DNA from 4 places in the Streptomyces sp. NPDC050264 genome. Region 4 is predicted to be linked to each of the others. Evidence: riboswitches for the same ligand, from Rfam matches in the RefSeq annotation. Region 4 holds a riboswitch; each other region holds the start of a gene.

What was found. A riboswitch is a leader RNA that binds a small molecule or an ion and turns the genes downstream of it on or off. The one in region 4 is predicted to bind cyclic di-AMP.
Region 1: another riboswitch for cyclic di-AMP. It lies ahead of AB0J02_RS04845 (LysM peptidoglycan-binding domain-containing M23 family metallopeptidase); the one in region 4 lies ahead of AB0J02_RS18765 (transglycosylase family protein).
Region 2: another riboswitch for cyclic di-AMP. It lies ahead of AB0J02_RS35375 (M23 family metallopeptidase); the one in region 4 lies ahead of AB0J02_RS18765 (transglycosylase family protein).
Region 3: another riboswitch for cyclic di-AMP. It lies ahead of AB0J02_RS34710 (M23 family metallopeptidase); the one in region 4 lies ahead of AB0J02_RS18765 (transglycosylase family protein).

What each region holds. Positions count from the first base shown of each region.
Region 1 covers NZ_JBFAKV010000002.1:473,433-475,624, reverse strand. The annotation lists gene AB0J02_RS04850 (SGNH/GDSL hydrolase family protein) at 1-11, opposite strand, end outside; gene AB0J02_RS04845 (LysM peptidoglycan-binding domain-containing M23 family metallopeptidase) at 133-885, opposite strand; cyclic di-AMP (ydaO/yuaA leader) riboswitch at 889-1,074, opposite strand; gene AB0J02_RS04840 (tyrosine-protein phosphatase) at 1,441-2,192, shown strand, end outside.
Region 2 covers NZ_JBFAKV010000026.1:120,459-122,650, reverse strand. The annotation lists gene AB0J02_RS35375 (M23 family metallopeptidase) at 1-857, opposite strand, end outside; cyclic di-AMP (ydaO/yuaA leader) riboswitch at 869-1,027, opposite strand; gene AB0J02_RS35370 (PP2C family protein-serine/threonine phosphatase) at 1,272-2,192, opposite strand, start outside.
Region 3 covers NZ_JBFAKV010000025.1:139,607-141,798, reverse strand. The annotation lists gene AB0J02_RS34715 (GntR family transcriptional regulator) at 1-88, opposite strand, end outside; gene AB0J02_RS34710 (M23 family metallopeptidase) at 312-1,100, opposite strand; cyclic di-AMP (ydaO/yuaA leader) riboswitch at 1,113-1,277, opposite strand; gene AB0J02_RS34705 (pitrilysin family protein) at 1,527-2,192, opposite strand, start outside.
Region 4 covers NZ_JBFAKV010000009.1:258,380-260,571, forward strand. The annotation lists gene AB0J02_RS18760 (transglycosylase family protein) at 1-697, shown strand, start outside; cyclic di-AMP (ydaO/yuaA leader) riboswitch at 879-1,026, shown strand; gene AB0J02_RS18765 (transglycosylase family protein) at 1,031-1,735, shown strand; gene eno (phosphopyruvate hydratase) at 2,008-2,192, shown strand, end outside.

The DNA.
Region 1 (2,192 bases), on a different contig from region 4:
TCGTTTGCCACGACCACACATCTTTCACCCTCGGGTGTGGCCTACGCGACCGTAACCAGGGGTTGACGAGCGGTGAGAAAACGCACTCGGCTCCCGGGGAATAACCCGGGAGCCGATCGGATCGCGCTCGAATCAGATCGAGACGCCGTGCTCGCGCAGGTACGCCAGCGGGTCGACGTCCGAGCCGTAGCTCGGGGACGTACGGATCTCGAAGTGCAGGTGCGGGCCGGTCACGTTGCCGGTGGCGCCGGAGAGGCCGATCTGCTGGCCCGCGGTCACGGTCTGCCCCGCGGAGACGCCGAGCGAGGACATGTGGGCGTACTGGGAGTAGCGGCCGTCGGCGTGCTGGATGACGACCTCGTTGCCGTAGGCGCCGTCCCAGCCGGCCGAGACGACGGTGCCGGCGCCGACCGCCTTGATGGCGGTGCCGGTGGGCACGACAAAGTCGGTGCCGGTGTGGTAGCCGCTGGACCACATGGAACCGGACGAGTGGTACGGCGTGCCGATGGAGCCGTCGACGGGCTTCACGAAGTCCGCGGTGCTGCTCGCCCGGGAGGCCGAGGCGGTGCTCGCGGCCGCGCCGTTCAGGGTGAGCTTCATGCCCGGCTTGATGACGCCCGCGTCGGAGCCGACGACGTCCTTGTTGGCGTCGTACAGCTTCTGCCAGCCGCCGTCGACGTTCTGCGCGTCGGCGATCTTCGAGAGCGTGTCACCGGACTTGACGGTGTACGTCTTCGCGTCGGTCGAGGCGGAGTCGGTCGCCGCGTGGGCGCCGGTGGCACCGATGAGCGGCAGGGCGAGCGCGGCGCCACCGGCCGACGCGACGGCGGCGGCGCGGGTGACGCGCTGGGACTTGGGGCGGCGGTGCTTTCCCTTGGCGGGCATGACGAGTTTCCTCTCCGTCGCCTACGAGGTGAGCTGTCGGGTTCGGGCTGGAGCTGCCCGGCCGGGCCCTTTCACGGACACGACTTCACCCCTAGCCGCATGGGGAATTCCCTCGGCGGCGCACTGCCTGTGGGTCCCCCGTTCCTGCCGTCACGGGTCGTTGTTCGGAATTCCGGGCGGTGGCAGGACTAGGCGTTCCGTCCGGAGTGAGTGGCGACCGTAAGGCAGCGCGAAAGGCGGTGACAAGCGCCGAAATCACCTCTGGGTCCGCTTTCTTGATCGTCTGGGCGTTTTCTGTGTCACCCTGCGTCGACTCAGGGGCTTTGCCGGCGCCTTACTTTCAGGAATTCAGAGGAAGAGAATTTCCGGCGGCCACCACGGACCGTTACGGCTATGAGCCTGCTCACGCGCCTGTACCCAATGTCCCTTTATTTACGGACGGTTGATGTGAAGTATGAGCAAAACGGACAGATGGTTTACTCGGGAACCCGTGTCGTATCGTCAGGAGCGCGTCCGCCGGCGAGCGACGCCGGAGCCCGACCGGGAGGAGCCCCCGTGACACAGCACGCCCCGTCCACCGAGCCCGAGCTGTCCGGAGTGCGCAACTTCCGCGATGTGGGCGGTCTCCCGACCGTGGACGGCCGGCGCGTGCGTCCGGGCGTGCTCTACCGCAGCGGCCATCTCGCCCACGCCACCGCCGAGGACGCGGCGTTCCTCGCCGGGCTCGGCCTGCACACCGTCTTCGACTTCCGCAACGCCGCGGACCAGCGCCTCGAGGGCGCCGACGTCGAACTGCCGGGCGTGCGCAATGTGAACCTGCCGCTGACCGACCCCGCCGACGGCGCCGAGTTCTGGCAGATGGTCCGCGACGGGGACATAGACCAGCTGCGCACCCTCCTGTCCGAAGGCCGCGCGGCGAACCGCATGATCACGTCGTACCGCTCGATCATCTCCCTGCGCACCGCCGAGCACAGCCGCGTGCTGCACGCGCTCGCCGAGGACAGCGTGCCCGCCCTGATGCACTGCGCGGCGGGCAAGGACCGCGCGGGCCTGTCGATCGCGGTGACGCTGCTCGCCGTCGGCGTGGAGCGCGACGCCATCGAGACGGACTACCTGGAGTCGAACGCGAAGCACCGCCGCTACAAGGTGCGCCGCAGCAGCGCGGCGAGCGACGCCTACTCCCCCGAGGTCATGGAGTTGCTCAGCCCGCTCTTCGACGCCCGCGCCGCCTACCTGCACGCGGCCTTCGAGACCATCGAGCAGACCTGGGGCGGCGCGGACCGCTACTTCGAAGAGGGTCTGGGGCT
Region 2 (2,192 bases), on a different contig from region 4:
AACCACAGCTCGGTGCCGTCGTCGAGGGTGATGATCGTGCGGTAGCCGTACGCGCCCGCCCAGCCGGCCTCGGTGACGGTGCCGCTGTGGACGGCGTAGATCGGCGTACCGGTGGAGGCCGCGAAGTCCAGGCCCGTGTGGTAGCCGGAGGACCACATGGCTCCGGGCTGCCCGAAGGTGCCGGTGATCGTGTACGAGGCGACGGGGAGCTTGAAGCTCTTGGCCAGCTTGGCGAGCCGCTCGGCCTCGGCCTTCTTCTTGGCCTCCGCCTCCGCCTTCTTCTTGTCGGCAGCGGCCTTGGCCTCGGCCTTCTCCTGCTTTGCCGATGCCTCCTCGGCTGCCTGCTTGGCGGCGGCCTCCTCGGCGGCGGCCTGCGCCGTGGCGTCGGCGGCGTCCTGCTGGGTCTCGGCCTGCTGCATGATGCGGGCCCGCAGCGTCTCGCCCGCGTCCGACTGCCCGTTGCTCATCGTGGTGAGCGGGCTGGCCGAGGACGCTCCGGACGAGGAGTCGGAACCGCCGGATATGAGCGCGCCCACGCCGGGCAGCGACTTGGCCTCGGGCAGCGAGTCCTTGACGGCGGAGAGGTCGGGCATGGAGATGTGGACCGCGGGCTTGCCGCCCTGCGCGCTGGCGATGCCGCCCGCGCCGACGGCGGCGATCACGCCGACGCCGAGGACCGTGGAGCTGCGCGCGAGCCCACCGCGCTGCCGGGCTACGCGGTGTTTGCCGCGGACGGGACGGACGGACTCCTCGGTGGGATTCCACTCCTCCCAGCTCTCCTGCTCGACACCGAACCCGCCATCGGCGGGCTCGGCGGAGAATGCGGAGAACTCGGGGGCAGGACGGTTCGACGCCACGGGGGCGCTCTCCTTTCCTTCCTTCTCGCCTACCGGGTTAGCTGACGGGTTCGGAGCAGGAAGGTCTCCTACGAGCACGGCCCGACGCCCGAAAAACGTCGGAACGATGCCTGATTCACCCCAAGTTGGTGGTTCCCCGGCTCCCTTGCGGGATTAAGCGTGTGCGCACGGAGCCGTCGCTTGTGACGGCTGGGACGACCGCGCTGCGTTATCGAACGTTAATAGACAGCAGACAGTAATTCCAAGCCGTTCCCATTGATCGTTCACGTTCACGGCCGGGACTTAACGGGGCACCAGTGGGCGGAATCGGGCGAGTTGACCGTCGGTTTTGACGCACGCCAAACCCGCCCGTTTCTGACGTAGTGTCAATTGTTATGCGCAGCGGTGTCGTCCGGTCACCGCTCGTGACATTGATCAAGGACGCCGTACGGCGAGCAGCGCCATGTCGTCGGAGGCGCCGCCCCCGGTGTGCAGGCGCACCTCTTCGGCCAGGGTCGCGAGGAGCTCCCCCGGCCCCGGGAAGAGGCGCCCGGCGAGCCGGGTCGCGGGGTCGTAGAAGACGCCCTTCGCGTTGCGCGCCTCGGAGAGCCCGTCGGTGTAGAGCAGCAGCGTCGCCGCGGGCGGGAACCTGGCCTCGGTGGCCCGGTCCGGCCAGGAACCGAGCTCGCCCAGGCCGAGCGGCAGCGCCGCCTCGGCCGGCTCGACCACCTGGACCGTGCCGTCCTCGAGCAGCACGATCGGCTCGGGATGGCCGCGGTTGAGGATGCGCAGGAGGTCGCCGCCGTGCGGGATCTCGGCGAGCACCGCGGTGGTGAAGCCCTCGAAGTCGTCGATGCCGCGGCGCCGCCCGCCCTCCCGGGCCAGCGCCCGCTCCAGGCGCTGGGCGACCGCCTCCAGGCTGCCCTCCTGCTCGGCGGCCTCCCGGAACGCGCCGATGACGACGGCCACGGCGGCGACCGCGCCCATGCCCTTGCCGCGCACATCCCCGACGACGAGCCGCACGCCGTGCGGAGTGTCCTGCACCGCGTACAGGTCACCGCCGATGAACGCGTCGGCCTGCGCCGCCTCGTACCGGGCCGCGATGGCCAGGCCGCCGATCCGCCCGGCAGGCTCCGGCAACACCGCGAGCTGGGCCGCCTCCGCGATCTGCCGCGCGGAGGCGAGCTGCTCGTCGCCGCGGCGCACGATCCGGTTGATGAAGCAGGCCAGGACGCACACCGTGGCCACGGTGGCCATCTCGGTGTAGACGTCGGAGTGGAACGAGTACCGGAGGTGTACGGCGACGATGGCGCCGATCGACACGACCCCGGCCATGATCGTGCTGCCCAGCGAGAA
Region 3 (2,192 bases), on a different contig from region 4:
CCTCGGTCAGCTTGCCGCCGCGCTCGTAGACACCCGCGACGATGTCGTCGCGGATCGCCGTGCATACCGAGTGCGCGGGAATGCGCATGACCCGACCTCCGTCTTAATCCCCGCGAAAAACGCGGTCGATCGACGCTTGTGCAAGCGCGATGGGCACCCGTTCGGCGCGCTTGCCCAGTGACTCTATTCCACCGTTCATGAATTTCCGACGGGAGGTCGGAATCCATGGATATTTTTTGGCCAGAAACGGTTCACGCACGCGAAAGCCCCGGCTCGATGAGCCGGGGCTTTCGCGTGGTGTCGCGGAGACGTCAGACGTTCACTCCGTGGGAGCGCAGGTACGCGACGGGGTCCATGTCCGATCCGTACTCGGCGGTCGTGCGGGCCTCGAAGTGAAGGTGCGGGCCCGTGGCGTTGCCAGTGGCACCGGAGAGGGCTATCTGCTGTCCGGGGGTGACCGCCTGGCCGACGGAGACACCGATGGACGACAGGTGACCGTACTGGGTGAACGTGCCGTCGTTCATCTTGATCACGACGTTGTTGCCGTACGCGCCGCCCCAGCCGGCTTCGACGACAGTGCCGGAGCCGACGGCGTGCACCGAAGTGCCGCTCGCCGCGTGGAAGTCGATGCCGGTGTGGCTGCCGGAGGACCACAGGCCACTGCTCGCCTTGTAGGCGGTGGAGACGTAGGAACCGGAGATCGGCGCCACGAAGGTGTTGAGGCGCTTGCGCTCGGCCTCACGGGCGGCGCGCTCCTTGGCCTCGCGCTCCTTCTTGGCCTTCGCCTCGGCCTCGCGCTTGGCCTCCTCGGCCTTCTTCTTGGCCTCGGCTTCGGCCTTCTTCTTGGCGGCGGCCTCGTCGGCGGCCTTCTTCTGTGCGACTGCCTGCGCGTCGATCTGGGCGGCCAGGGAGTCGCCGATGGCGATGGCCTGCGTCAGTCCGTTCTGCTCGGGGACCGCGTTGTCGGCGGCGAGAGCCGGGGCGGCAAGGCCGCCGATGACACCGGTCGTGGTGAGGGCCGCGACTCCGGCGACCTGCGCGGTGGTACGCGTGAGACGGCTCGGGCGACGGTGCTTCCCGGTGGCACGGGTGAACGCCATGTAGTGGCTGATCCTTTCCTTCCCTCTCGCCTACCGGGTTAGCTGACGGGTTCGGAGCAGGAAGGTCTCCTACGGGCTCCCTCCCCTTACGGGAAGAGCGCCCGATTCACCCCAGGGACTGCGGTGGGTCCCCGGCTCCCCTGGCTCGCGCCGTGGGGGACTCGGCGATGACTGTCCGGTGTCGCGGGCGCGACGCGTGTCTGGCGAACAGCCGGACCGACGCTAAGCGGAACATCTTTTCAGCAACAAACGGATCCTGTGTTTTGTAGTGCACGCCACAGGGCAGACAGGCAACCTCCGCCCCAATTCGGACATAAGAGATCCATGGTCGATCGGGGACGAACGTGCGCGCCAGCACGAAGCCCCGGTGACCGCTGCTCGAGTTCCAGCGGCCTCCGGGGCTTCGTACGACGTACGGGAGTGCGGTCAGCCGGTGACCACCGTCACCTCGCCGATACCGAGGGCCCTGACGGGCTCCTCGATCTGCGCGGCGTCGCCCACCAGGATCGTCACCAGACGGTCCGCCGGGAAGGCGCTCACGACGGCCGCGGTGGCCTCCACGGTGCCCGTCTCGGCGAGTTGACGGTACAGCCGGGCCTGGAAGTCGTCCGGCAGCTGCTGCTCGACCTGGTCGGCGAGGGTGCCCGCGACGGCCGCGGCGGTCTCGAACTTGAGCGGGGCCACACCCACCAAGTTCTGCACCGCGGTGTCCCGTTCGGCGTCCGTGAGGCCCTCCGCCGCCAGCGTGCGCAGCACCTTCCAGAGGTCGTCGAGCGCGGGCCCGGTGTTCGGGGTGTCCACGGAGCCGCTGATGGCGAGCATCGCCGCACCCGTCCCGTCCGGCGCGGAACGCAGCACCTGGGCGAAGGAGCGCACACCGTAGGTGTAGCCCTTTTCCTCGCGCAGGACGCGGTCCAGGCGCGAGGTGAGCGTGCCGCCGAGGCAGTACGTGCCGAGGATCTGCGCGGCCCACACACGGTCGTGCTTGTCGGGCCCGATGCGGCCGATGAGCAGCTGTGTCTGCACCGCTCCCGGGCGGTCCACGACGATGACCCGGCCGGTGTCGTCCGCGGTGACGGGCGGGAGGGGGCG
Region 4 (2,192 bases):
GGTCCTCGACGCCAAGGGCCCCAACGCCTGGCCGAGCTGCTCGATCGTGGCGGGTCTCACCCAGGGCGACGAGTCGGCCGATGTCGACCCGGGCGCGAGCGTCTCCCCGAAGCCGTCCGAATCGGACGACTCGGCCGATTCGGGAGAGAAGAATCACGACGGGTCGGGCTCGTCCGACCCGTCCGTGGGTATCGACGCGTCGGACGCCCCGTCAGCCGGCAGCTCGGCGGATACCTCGGGTGACACGGCGAGTGGCGACCCCGGCGACGAGGCGAGTGGCGAGGCGAGCGACGGCTCGACCGATGAAGCCGCAGGCGATGACGGCGAAAGCTCCGACAGTGCCGGCAAGCCCGGTCGGTCCGACCCCACTTCCTCCGCGACGCCGTCCCCCTCGGACGCCGCTTCCGGTGAGTCCGGGTCCGACACCGCCGGCCGCCATCGTGGCGACCCCGCCGCCGACGACACCTCCGACTCCCGTACCTCCGACGGGCGGCACGCCTCGCGCGAGGAGGTGCGCACCGGCGGGACGTACACGGTCCGTTCCGGCGACAGTCTCTGGGACATCGCGGACGCTCAGGACGTCCACGGCGGGTGGGATGCGCTCTACGACCTGAACAAGAAGACGGTGGGTTCCGACCCCGACCTCATTCTTCCTGGTCAGAGTCTGGATCTTGGCCTCGAATCGGTCGAAAAGTAGCGGGAGTTCGGGGACGGTTGGGGTGCGTATGTCCACTTTTGCGAGAGTGAGACATGAGTCTCAAACACCCTGATCGTCTTTGAAATCGGGCGGATCGCCTGCTTAACGTCGTCACCGCTCGCCACAGCGGGCCCCGATGGACGTCACGCCGAATCCTGCCGACGTCCGTACGGGAACAGTCGACGCGTCAGCGCCGTAGGCAGGAGCGGGGGACCCAAGGTAAGTGCCGGGAAACCGGCTTGGGGTTAAGCCGCGCACAAGGATGCGCGGCCGGACACTCACTGGTCCGAACCCGACAGCTCACCTCGTAGGCGTCGGTGAGGGGATCTCTCCATGCTGCTTTCCAGCAAGGGCAAGCACCGCCGCCCGTCCAAGGCCGTCCGCGTCGCCACGCTCGCTGGTGTCGCCGGTGCCGCTGTCGCCGTTCCGCTGATGGGTGCCACCTCGGCCTCCGCCGCCTCCACCTCCGAGTGGGACCAGGTCGCGAGCTGCGAGTCCGGTGGCGACTGGTCCATCAACACGGGCAACGGTTACTACGGTGGCCTCCAGTTCTCGTCCTCCACCTGGGCCGCGTACGGCGGCACCTCCTACGCGTCCTCCGCCGACCAGGCGTCCAAGGCGCAGCAGATATCGGTCGCCGAGAAGGTTCTCGCGGCGCAGGGCAAGGGTGCCTGGCCGAGCTGTGGTGTGGGCCTGTCCGGCGCCGACACGAGCAACTCCGCCCCGGCGGACTCCTCGGCGGACTCCTCGCAGCAGTCCCAGCCGCAGCAGCAGGAGCGCTCCGAGTCCTCCACGACGACCCGCTCCGAGCAGCGCGAGCAGCCGCAGCAGCAGGAGTCGAAGAAGGACACCGTCACCACCCCGACCGGCAAGAAGGTCGAGAAGGGCGACGGCGAGTACAAGGTGAAGACCGGCGACACGCTCAGCAAGATCGCCGAGGCGCACGACACCAACTGGCAGAAGGTGTTCAAGCTCAACAAGGACATCGTCAGCAACGCCGACCTGATCTACCCGGGTCAGCAGCTGCACCTGAAGTAAGCCCCCTTCTTATAGGGACTCGCAGGGGGATGTGGACCCGGCATCGGCGGATGCGGGGTCCGGACGCCGCCCCCGTCCCCGCGGGCCGCTCATTTCGGCGACCTCCGTCCCGGCATCCGGGACGGAGGTCGCTGTCTTTGTTCCGTTAAGGAACATTTCGCTGTCGGCGTTGTCCACAGGACGGGCGGTCGGCTGGCCGATGCCTCGGAGCCGGTTACGCTCATGGGTGCGGGCCAAGCCGCCCGCATTGTTGTGTCACATCCCAGAAGGAGATGCTCGTGCCGTCCATCGACGTCGTCGTAGCCCGGGAAATCCTGGACTCCCGAGGCAACCCCACGGTCGAGGTCGAGGTCGGCCTCGACGACGGCAGCACGGGTCGTGCTGCTGTTCCGTCCGGCGCCTCCACCGGTGCCTTCGAGGCCATCGAACTCCGTGACGGTGACCCCAACCGTTACCA